Regions from separate parts of the Streptomyces sp. NPDC005799 genome, predicted to be linked through region 1. Evidence: riboswitches for the same ligand, from Rfam matches in the RefSeq annotation. Region 1 holds a riboswitch; the other holds the start of a gene.
What was found. Region 1 has a riboswitch for cyclic di-AMP ahead of ABZ453_RS22815 (transglycosylase SLT domain-containing protein). Riboswitches for the same ligand answer to the same signal wherever they lie in the genome.
Positions count from the first base shown of each region.

Region 2: it holds a riboswitch for cyclic di-AMP, as region 1 does, so the genes downstream of both, ABZ453_RS16520 (transglycosylase family protein) here and ABZ453_RS22815 (transglycosylase SLT domain-containing protein) in region 1, are expected to answer to the same signal.

Region 1 covers NZ_JBEXXQ010000022.1:141,593-146,884, reverse strand. Annotated here, with positions in the region: gene ABZ453_RS22830 (ATP-grasp domain-containing protein) at 1-783, shown strand, start outside; gene ABZ453_RS22825 (FAD-dependent oxidoreductase) at 850-2,049, shown strand; gene ABZ453_RS22820 (HAD family hydrolase) at 2,246-3,049, shown strand; gene ABZ453_RS22815 (transglycosylase SLT domain-containing protein) at 3,063-3,545, opposite strand; cyclic di-AMP (ydaO/yuaA leader) riboswitch at 3,551-3,739, opposite strand; gene ABZ453_RS22810 (hypothetical protein) at 4,022-4,294, shown strand; gene ABZ453_RS22805 (polyprenyl synthetase family protein) at 4,380-5,292, shown strand, end outside.
Region 2 covers NZ_JBEXXQ010000014.1:164,978-170,269, reverse strand. Annotated here, with positions in the region: gene eno (phosphopyruvate hydratase) at 47-1,333, opposite strand; gene ABZ453_RS16520 (transglycosylase family protein) at 1,650-2,327, opposite strand; cyclic di-AMP (ydaO/yuaA leader) riboswitch at 2,331-2,501, opposite strand; gene ABZ453_RS16515 (transglycosylase family protein) at 2,708-3,661, opposite strand; gene ABZ453_RS16510 (cytochrome P450) at 3,852-5,123, opposite strand.

The DNA of each region.
Region 1 (5,292 bases):
GCCTTCGCCGAGAAGGCCCGCTTCCCGGTGGTGGCCAAGAACCGCGAGGCGTTCCTGCGGCGCAGGCGGCCCGCGGTGAACGGCACGACACGCATCGGCACCCGCGAGGGCCTGCTGCGGCTCGCCCGAGACTGGGGCGAGCGGCCCGGGGTGATCCTCCAGGAGTACCTGCCCAGGGAGGACGCCGAGGACTGGATCGTGCACGCCTACTTCGACCAGGACTCCACCCCGCTCGCCATGTTCACCGGCGTGAAGGTGCGCTCCTGGCCGCCGCACGCCGGAATGACGGCGAACGCGTACGTCGTCGACAACCCGGAACTCGCCGACATCGCCGCGCGTTTCATCAAACAGATCGGCTTCACCGGCATCATCGACCTCGACCTGCGCTTCGACCGGCGCGACGGCCGGTACAAGCTGCTCGACTTCAACCCGCGCGTGGGCGCCCAGTTCCGGCTCTTCGAGAACGAGTCGGGGGTGGACGTCGTCCGCGCCATGCATCTGGACCTGACCGGCCGCACCGTCCCGGAGGGGGAACAGCGAGCCGGTCACCGGTACATCGTGGAGAACATCGACCTGCCCGCCCTGCTCGCCTACCGCCGCAGCGGCTACACGACGCCGCACGCGCCGGCCCGTGCGAGCGGGACGGAGCTGGCCTGGCTCGCGGGTGACGACCCGCTGCCGTTCCTCACGATGCTCGCGCGCTTCGTGCGGCCGGGCGCGAAGCACCTGTATCAGCTGTGGCGGACCAACCGCCGCGGCGGTACCACCAGTTCGGGGGGCTAGCCGACCGTCAGCCGTCCGAGCCGAACCACACGAAGTGGCGAATTCAGCGTCCTGGGGAGGGACTTCGTGATTCAACCGGTTGCGATCATCGGCGCCGGGCCGTTCGGCCTGTCCACCGCCGCCCATCTGCGCGCACGCGGCATCCCGGTCCGCGTCTTCGGCGAGCCCATGGTCAGCTGGCGCGACCACATGCCCGCCGGGATGCTCCTGAAGTCGACGCCCGTGGCCTCCAGCCTCGACGCGCCGCAGCAGGGGCACACCCTCGCCGACTACTGCGACGCCGCCGGCATCAAGCGGCTGGTGACGGACGAGGACATCATCCCGGTCGAGACCTTCATCGCCTACGGCGAGTGGTTCCAGCAGAAGCTGGTGCCCGAGCTGGAGCGGGTGCGGGTGGTCTCGGTCGACCGGGGGAGCGGCGGCGGCTTCGAACTGAAGCTGGACTCCGGCGAGTTGTTCACCGCCCGCGCGGTCGTCGTGGCGACCGGCCTGCACGGCCTCGCCCACCTGCCCGCGGAACTGGCCGCGGCGCCCGACGGCCCCACCCCTACGGGCCCGGTCTCCCACAGCTCACAGCACCACGACCTCACGCGTTACGCCGGCAAGGACCTGATCGTGGTCGGCGCCGGCCAGTCCGCGCTGGAGACGGCGGTGCTGGCGGCGGAGGCGGGCGCGCAGGTGAGGGTGGTCTCCCGGGGCCGCGGCAAGGTCGCCTTCGGGGCACCGCCCTGGGACCAGCCCAGGCTGCGCCCCGAGTCGCCCTTCGGCCGTGCCTGGTCGCTGTGGGCACTGAGCTACTACCCGCACCCGTACCGCCGTCTCCCGGCCGGGACGCGCCACTACCTCGTCCGCCGGGTCCTCGGCCCGCTCGGCGCGTGGTGGCTGCGCGACCGCTTCGAGGGCAAGGTGCAGGTCATCGAGGTCGACAGGATCGTGGCGACCGACGCGGACGGTGGCAGCCCGACGCTCACCGTGCGTACCTTCGGCGGTCAGACCGAGAAGCTGGCGGCGGACCACGTCATCGCGGCGACCGGGTACCGCGTAAACATCGCGGCGATGGACTTCCTCGGGCCCGAGCTGCGCACCCGTGTCGCCGTCAGCCGTGGCACGCCCCGGCTGGGCGCCGGGTACGTGTCCTCGGTCCCCGGCCTGTACTTCACCGGCCTGCCGGCCGCGGCCTCCTACGGACCGGTGATGCGGTTCGTCTGCGGCACGGAGTTCGCCTCCCCGAGGCTGGCGAGGCACCTGGCGGCGGCACACGGCTGAACCGCCACCGCCGACCGGCGAGGAGCGCGTCCGCCCGGCGCGAGGCGCTCCTCGCGAGCTCCCCGACACCCGCCGGTGACAAGGGAGTTGAGCGACACCTGCCGGCGATACGGGAGTTGGCGGAGGGGCGGGGAGAACGGGCCGGTCGACCGGTTCGCGATGAGTCGGTGGGGCGTGCGGTCCGTATTCTCTGATCATGGCCGCACCCACCGCATATGCACTCATCGCCACCGACCTGGACGGCACACTGCTCCGAGGTGACGACACCCTCTCCGACCGGTCTCTCGCCGCCCTCGCGCGCGTGGCCGGCGCCGGTGTCCGGCACCTCGTGGTGACCGGCCGGCCGGCCCCCAGAGTGCGGCCGCTCCTCGACGACCTGGGCGGTCGGGGGCTCGCGGTGTGCGGACAGGGCGCGCAGGTGTACGACCACCGCGCGGACCGCCTGCTGTGGTCCGTCACGCTGGACCGGGAGCTGGCCGAGACGGCCCTCGGCAAGATCGAGGCCGAGGTGGGCCAGGTGTACGCGGCCGTCGACCAGGACGGCGTCGACGGCCTCACGCTCATCGAACCCGGGTACCTCATGCCGCACCCCACCCTGCCCGCCGTACGCGTCGGCCGGCGCGACGACCTGTGGTGCGAGCCCATCAGCAAGGTGCTGCTGCGCCATCCCGACCTGTCCGACGACGAGTTGGCGGCGACGGCGCGTTCGGTGGTGGGCTCGCTGGCCACCGTCACCATGTCGGGGCCCGGGACCGTCGAACTCCAGCCATGCGGCATCACCAAGGCCACCGGCCTCGCGCTGGCCGCCGAACACCTGGGGCTCGGCCCGCGGCAGACCATCGCCTTCGGCGACATGCCCAACGACATCCCGATGTTCGACTGGGCCGCCCACGGCGTCGCGATGGCCAACGCCCACCCCGAACTCAAGGCGGTGGCCGACGAGATCACCCTGTCGAACGAGGACGACGGCATCGCCGTCGTCCTCGAGAGACTGTTCTGACTGACCGGTCGGCTCAGTAGGCGCCGTACACGTTGTCGATCGAACCGTAGCGCGCTGCCGCGTAGTTGCAGGCGGCGGTGATGTTGGCGACCGGGTCGTAGGGGTCCCACGAGGTGCCGGACACGTGGTAGGCGGCGAAGGTCGGATCGATGACCTGCAGCAGACCCTTGGACGGGGTGCCGGCGAGCGCGTTGGAGTCCCAGTTGTTGATCGCGTACGGGTTGCCCGAGGACTCGCGGATCACGTTGCGGTAGATGCCGTTGTAGGTGCCGGGGATCCCGTGCTGCGCCATGACCTGGAGGGAGGCCCGGATCCAGCCGTCGAGATTGTTGGCGTAGCCCAGCGAGGTGGCGGTGGCCACGGTGGGCGTGGCGGCGGAGGCGCTGGTCGCGCCCACGATCGGCAGGGCGAGTACGGCGGCACCCGTGCCGATGACGGCGAGCTTGCGGACGATGCGGGAGCTTCTGGTACGGCGGTGCTGAGCGGCAGCGGACATGACGAGGTTCCTCTCCGTCGCCTGCGAGGTGAGCTGTCGGGTTCGGGCGGGAGATGCCCGGCCGCACCGCCGTACGGCGACACGACTTCACCCCGAGCCGGACCGGATGTCCTGGGACGTCCGAATCGGCGAACTACCTGGTTCCCCCGCTCCTGCCGTGCGTTCTCGGTTGGTGGAACGGGCGGCGGCAGGATTAGGCGTCCGCCCGACAGGCCGGGAACGTATGCGAGAGCACATGTCCGGAACAAGTCCCGAATTCACACATCACCCCTGTTGACCTTGGTCTGAGGCATATGGGGCGCTGGATCCTTTGCGGCCGCCAAGCCTCAACTCGGGCGCGACAGAAGGCGGATCGGGAGAAATGCACCGGAATGCGGAGCACGCTCAGGCGTGAGCCAAGTCACTGGTTTAGACAAGAGAGGCAAAACGGGCAATGAACTCAACTCGTAGTGAAACAGCCGTCCGTGGGGCAGGCCGTGGCGATCGCCCGTTCCGCCATTGGTGAGCGTGTCGGCGGACGGGGGTATCGGGATGGCCTGACTGCCGAGGAATGCGTGGTCGTCACCGGGGAAAGGTTGACTGCCGGGCTCGGCGTCGGCTTCTGTTCGGGACACGCGCCGCCGCTCCTCTTCACGTCGGGCGCGCAAGTCGGTAAAAATCGGTTCATATCAGTTGATCAAAAACATACCGGTCGTGATCCGATACCGCCCGGCCTGGACGGGTGGGCGGCAGCGGTGATCGAAAGGTGACCGGATACGCTGACTTGAGTGATGGCAGCGACGTATCGACAAACCGCGTAACCGCCAGTAGACACCAGCAGACAGGAGACCCCTCGTGACCGTCGTCGGGCCGTTCGGGCTGAGCGTGCGGGACCAGGCTCTGGAAGCCGATGTCCAGGCCGGATTGGCGGCCGTCGAGGAGGGACTGCTCGAAGCCACCAAGAGTGAGGTCCCCTTCATCACGGAGGCCGCCCAGCACCTGGTGCGGGCGGGTGGAAAGCGCTTCAGGCCGCTGCTCGTGATGCTCGCCGCCCAGTTCGGCGACCCGTACGCGCCCGGAGTCGTGCCGTCCGCCGTGGTCGTGGAGCTGACCCACCTCGCCACGCTGTACCACGACGACGTCATGGACGAGGCGGCGGTGCGCCGCGGGGTCGACAGCGCGAACACCCGCTGGGGCAACTCGGTGGCGGTGCTGACCGGCGACTTCCTCTTCGCGCGTGCCTCGCACATCCTGGCCGACCTCGGTCCGGAGGCCGTGCGCGTGCAGGCCGAGGCGTTCGAGCGCCTGGTCACCGGACAGATCCTGGAGACCGCGGGACCGCAGGACGGACGCGACCCGGTCGACCACTACCTGGACGTGCTCGGCGGCAAGACGGGGTCGCTGGTGGCGGTGTCCTGCCGGTTCGGCGCGATGATGTCCGGCGCCGACGAGACGGTCGTGGACGTGCTCACCCAGTACGGGGAGCGGCTCGGGGTCGCCTTCCAGCTCGCCGACGACGTCCTGGACATCGCGTCCGACTCGCACGAGTCGGGGAAGACGCCGGGGACGGACCTGCGCGAGGGCATTCCGACCCTGCCGGTGCTGCGGCTGCGCGAGCGGGCCGCGCGACTCGGGCTGGCCGAGGACATCGCCCTGTGCGAACTGCTCGACTCCGACCTCACCGACGACGAGCGGCACGCGGAGGCGCTCGCCGGGCTGCGGGCGCATCCCGCCCTGGAGCAGGCGCGGCGGGACACCGTGCGCTACG
Region 2 (5,292 bases), on a different contig from region 1:
GTGCTCAGCCCTTGGTGCTCAGCCCTTGGCGCTCAGCCCTTCGTGCTCAGCCCTTGAAGCGCGGGAACGCGCTGCGTCCCGCGTACACCGCCGCGTCGTCGAGGATCTCCTCGATGCGCAGCAGCTGGTTGTACTTGGCGACGCGCTCGGAGCGGGCCGGGGCGCCGGTCTTGATCTGCCCGCAGTTGGTGGCGACGGCCAGGTCGGCGATGGTGACGTCCTCCGTCTCGCCGGAACGGTGCGACATCATGCACTTGAAGCCGTTGCGCTGGGCGAGCTCGACGGCGTCCAGGGTCTCCGTCAGCGAGCCGATCTGGTTCACCTTCACGAGCAGGGCGTTCGCGGTGCCCTCCTCGATGCCGCGGGCGAGGCGCTCGGGGTTGGTGACGAACAGGTCGTCGCCGACGATCTGGACCTTGTCGCCGAGCTTGTCGGCGAGCACCTTCCAGCCGGCCCAGTCGTCCTCGAACAGCGGGTCCTCGATGGAGACCAGCGGGTAGGCGGCGACGAGCTCCTCGTAGTACTCGGTCATCTCGGCGGCCGAGCGGGACTTGCCCTCGAACTCGTACTTGCCGTCCTTGTAGAACTCGGACGCGGCGACGTCGAGCGCGAGCGCGATCTGCTCGCCCGGGACGTACCCGGCCTGCTTGATCGCCTCGAGGATGAGGTCGAGGGCGGCGCGGTTGGACTCGAGGTTCGGGGCGAAGCCGCCCTCGTCGCCGAGGCCGGTGGCCAGGCCCTTGCCCTTCAGGACCTTCTTCAGGGTGTGGTAGACCTCCGCACCCCAGCGCAGCGCCTCGGAGAAGGACTCCGCGCCGATCGGGGCGATCATGAACTCCTGGATGTCCACGTTGGAGTCGGCGTGCGAGCCGCCGTTCAGGATGTTCATCATCGGCACCGGCAGCAGGTGCGCGTTCGGGCCGCCCAGGTAGCGGAAGAGCGGGAGGTCGCTGGCCTCGGAGGCGGCGTGGGCGACGGCGAGGGAGACGCCGAGGATGGCGTTGGCACCCAGGGAGCCCTTGTTGTCGGTGGCGTCCAGGTCGAACATCGCCTGGTCGATCAGGCGCTGCTCGGTGGCGTCGTACCCGACCAGCTCCGGGCCGATCTGCTCGATGACGGCGAGGACGGCCTTCTCGACGCCCTTGCCCTGGTAGCGGTTGGGGTCACCGTCGCGGAGCTCGATGGCCTCGAAGGCACCCGTGGAGGCGCCGGACGGGACGGCGGCACGACCCGTGCTGCCGTCGTCGAGGCCGACCTCGACCTCGACCGTGGGGTTGCCTCGGGAGTCCAGGATTTCCCGGGCTACGACGACGTCGATGGACGGCACGAGCATCTCCTTCTTCCATGTGACGCGGCTGTGAAGCGCCGCGGTGGCTCTGCGAGACGAGCCTAACCGCCCAAGGCCGATCGGCCACGCCGCCGACCATCTCTTGGGCAGAACCGAGAGTAAATTGTTTCTGAACGGAACAAAGAGGGTGGGGCGCTCCCGCGTGAAAACGGCGCGAGCATCCGCGCATGAAAAAGCCCCGCCCCGGTGCGTACGGGGGAACACGCACCGGAGCGGGGAGCCCGTGGGGACGGGGAGGGGGAGGCCCTCACGCGTCCTCCGCACTGGGGGACACGGCTGTCAGGGCCCTGTGGTTCAGCTATTACTTCAGGTGCAGCTGCTGACCCGGGTAGATCAGGTTGGCGTCGGCGATGATGTCCTTGTTCAGCTCGAACAGCTTCTTCCAGCCGCCCTTGACGCCGTGCTTGGCGGCGATGGAGCTGAGGGTGTCACCCTTGACGACCTTGTACTCGCCGTCACCCTTCTTGACCTTCTTGCCGGTCGGGGTGGTGACGGTCTTCTGGCTCTTGTGGGTCTTGGCGGCCGGACGCTCGGAGGAGCGGGAGGCGGCCTGCGACTCGGTCGAGCGGTTCGTGGTGCCGCTGGAGGCGCTCGCGCCGTTGTACGCGGCGCTGGACAGGCCCTTGCCGCAGACCGGCCAGGCGCCCTTGCCCTGGGAGGCGAGGACCTTCTCGGCGACGGCTATCTGCTGCGCCTTGCCGGCCTGGTTGGCCTGCGGGGCGTAGGCGGTGCCGCCGTACGCGGCCCAGGTGGAGGCGGAGAACTGCAGGCCGCCGTAGTAACCGTTGCCGGTGTTGATGGACCAGTTGCCGCCCGACTCGCACTGGGCGACCGCGTCCCACTGGGAGGCGGTGGCGGCGGAGGCGTTGCCGGCCGCCATCAGCGGAGCGGCGATGGCGACACCGGTGACACCGGCGAGCGCGGCGGCACGGGTGGCCTTGGACGGACGACGGTGCTTGCCCTTGCCGGAAAACAGCATGGTTGATCCCCTCACCGACGCCTGCGAGGTGAGCTGTCGGGTTCGGGCCGGTTGAGTTGCCCGGCCGCGTCCTCGCTTCCACGAGACGCGGCTCCACCCCAAGCCGCCACCGTCAACTGCCCGGTGGGGCACTTACCTTGGGTCCCCCGCTCCTGCCTACGGCGCTGTCAAGCGACGACTGTTCCCGTACGGCCACTGGCAGGATTCGGCGTTGCGGCCGTCGGGGCTCGGATTGCCGAGCGGTGAAGACCGTAGACACGGAATCGGCGGAATTTCAAAGACGATCAGGGCTTCTGAGACTCATCCCACACTTTCGCCAAACCGGACATTCAGTGCGAAGTGTGACGTGAACTCCCGTCTTTTTCCGCCCCGTTCGCCCCTTATTCAACCGGAAGTTCGAGCGTCTGACCGGCGGAGACATGGTTCGGGTCGGCACCGATGGCCTGCTTGTTCGCGCCGTAGAGCGCGCGCCATCCGCCGTCCAGGCCAAGGCTGTCGGCGATGGAGCCGAGGGTGTCACCGGCGCGCACGGTGTACGTGCCGCCCTTGGCGCTCTCGGTGACGGCCCCCTCGGCGCTCGCGCCGCGGTGCCGTCCGGTGCCCGTGGCGGAGGCGACGGCGCCGGTGTCGACGAGGCTCCAAGAGCCCACCGCCTGCCGCTCATTGTCCGAGTCGCGGCTTTTCGACCGACCTGTCGACGGGCTGTCGGCCGTCCGTGAATCCGAGGGAGACGCGGAAGGTGAGGCCGAGTTGTCCGATTTGCTGGACTTGCCCGCCGATGCGGAGGGAGAGCCGGTGGAGGCGGAGGGCGACGGCGAGCCGTCCGTCGAGGAGGAGTCACCCACCGAGTCGCCCGAGGAGTTGGACAGGCCGGTGGAGCCGGACCCGCCCGAGGCGTCGGACGAACCGGACGAACCGGACGAACCGCCGGACACGCCGGTGTCGATGTCCACCGAGGCCGAGTCCTTGGTCAGCCCGGAGGTCAGTCCACAGGTATGGAAGGCGCCGACGCCCTCGGCGTCGAGGATCTTCTCGGCGACGGCTATCTGCTGGTTGCGGCTGGCGAGGTCGGGGCGCTCGGCGTAGTCGAGGCCGCCGTACTTGTCCCAGTCGTCCTGGGTCAGCTTCAGGCCGCCGTAGAAGCCGCCGCTGTTCTCGCTCCAGGAGCCGCCGGTCTCGCAGTTCGCCACCTTGTCCCACGTGGTCCCGTCGGCCGCGTTCGCGCTCGCCGCACCGAGGAGCGGGATGGCGATGGCGGAGCCGGTCACGCCGGCCGCGACGAGCAGGGCCGGAGCCTGGCGGGGGCGACGGTGACGACCGTTCCCGGAGAGCATGTGCGGGGCCTTTCGCGAGACAGTACTGACCACGGCGCGTGAAGCGTGGGCCAAACCCTGGCGCCGCTGTTGATCCGTGAACGTATCGTCAGACGATCACTTGTCACAAGTTAATGCCGCGTAGATCACGTGAAGATCACAGACTTGAGCGCGTGTCATGTTTGTCCGGCGTTTGTCCGGCGGTGTCTCCTCACCCGGCCGGAGTGAACTCCACCGGAAGCGTGCGCAGTCCGCGCATGATGAGCCCGCCGCGCCACCTCAACTCGGCCGGGTCGGCCCCGAGTTGCAGATCCGGCAGCCGGGTGAGCAGCGTGGCCAGCGCGGTCTGGCCCTCCAGCCGGGCCAGCGGGGCGCCGAGACAGTAGTGGATGCCGTGGCCGTAGCCGAGGTGTTGGTTGTCACGCCGGGCGAGGTCGAGGGTGTCGGGGTCGGCGAACCGCTCCGGGTCCCGGTCCGCGGCGGCCAGGACGACGAGGACCGGGTCGCCGGCCGCGATGCGCTGTCCGCCGATGGTGAGGGGTTCGGTGGCGAACCGCCAGGTCGCCAGTTCCACCGGGCCGTCGTAGCGCAGGAGTTCCTCGACGGCGGTCGCGAGCAGACCCTCTTCGCCGGCCGCGAGGGAGGTCTGGAGGGCTCGCCGCTGCTCGGGGTGGGTGAGCAGGGCGTAGGTGCCGTTGCCGATGAGGTTGACAGTGGTCTCGAACCCGGCGAACAGCAGGATGAACGCCATCGCCGCGGCCTCGTTCTCGGTGAGGTGCTCGCCGTGGTCGGAGGCGCGGATGAGCCCGGAGATGAGGTCCTCGCCGGAAGCGGGCTCGTCAGGGAGGGCCTGGCGCTTCTTGTGGATGAGCTCGGCGAGGTACCCCCGCATCCTCTTCACCGACCGTGCGACCCCGCCCCTCGGTCCGCCCCCGTGCCGGATCATCATGCCCGCCCAGTCCCGGAAGTCGTCCTGGTCCTCGCGCGGGACGCCGAGGAGGTCGCAGATCGCGTAGATGGGGAGCGGGAAGGCGAACTCGTGGATGAGGTCCGCTTCCCCCTTCCCCGCGAACCCGTCGATGAGACGGTCCGTCAACTCCTGCACCCGCGGGGCGAACTCGGCGACACGTCGCGGGGTGAAGGCCTTGCTGACGAGCCGGCGCAACCGGGTGTGGTCCGGCGGGTCGATGTTGAGCAGATGCGTCATCAGCTCCGCCTTCCGCTCCCCCGGGATCCCCGTCCTGCCCCTGGCGTGCGCGGGTTCGTCGTGGTGCGCGGGGTTCTTGGAGAGCCGGCTGTCGGCGAGCGTCTGCTTGGCGTCGGCGTACCGGGTGACCAGCCAGGCCTCGACTCCGCTGGGCAGCGTGGTCCGGTGGACGGGGGCGTGCTCACGCAGCCACGCGTAGGCGGGGTAGGGGTCGGTGGCGAACTCCCAGCTGAAGAGTTCCGGGACGGTGCTGTCGGAAGCGGGATGGCTGGTCACTCCTCGACGGTATCCGGCCTCGCGCACCCGTCCAGACCTCGGCGCCGGGACGCCGGCGCACGGGGTGCCGGGCGACGAGAGCCGACCGCGGGGCCGGGAGGGCAGGGGACCGCGGGGCCGGGGAGGACAGGAGGACCCCGGGGCCGGGAGGACAGGAGACCCCGGGGCC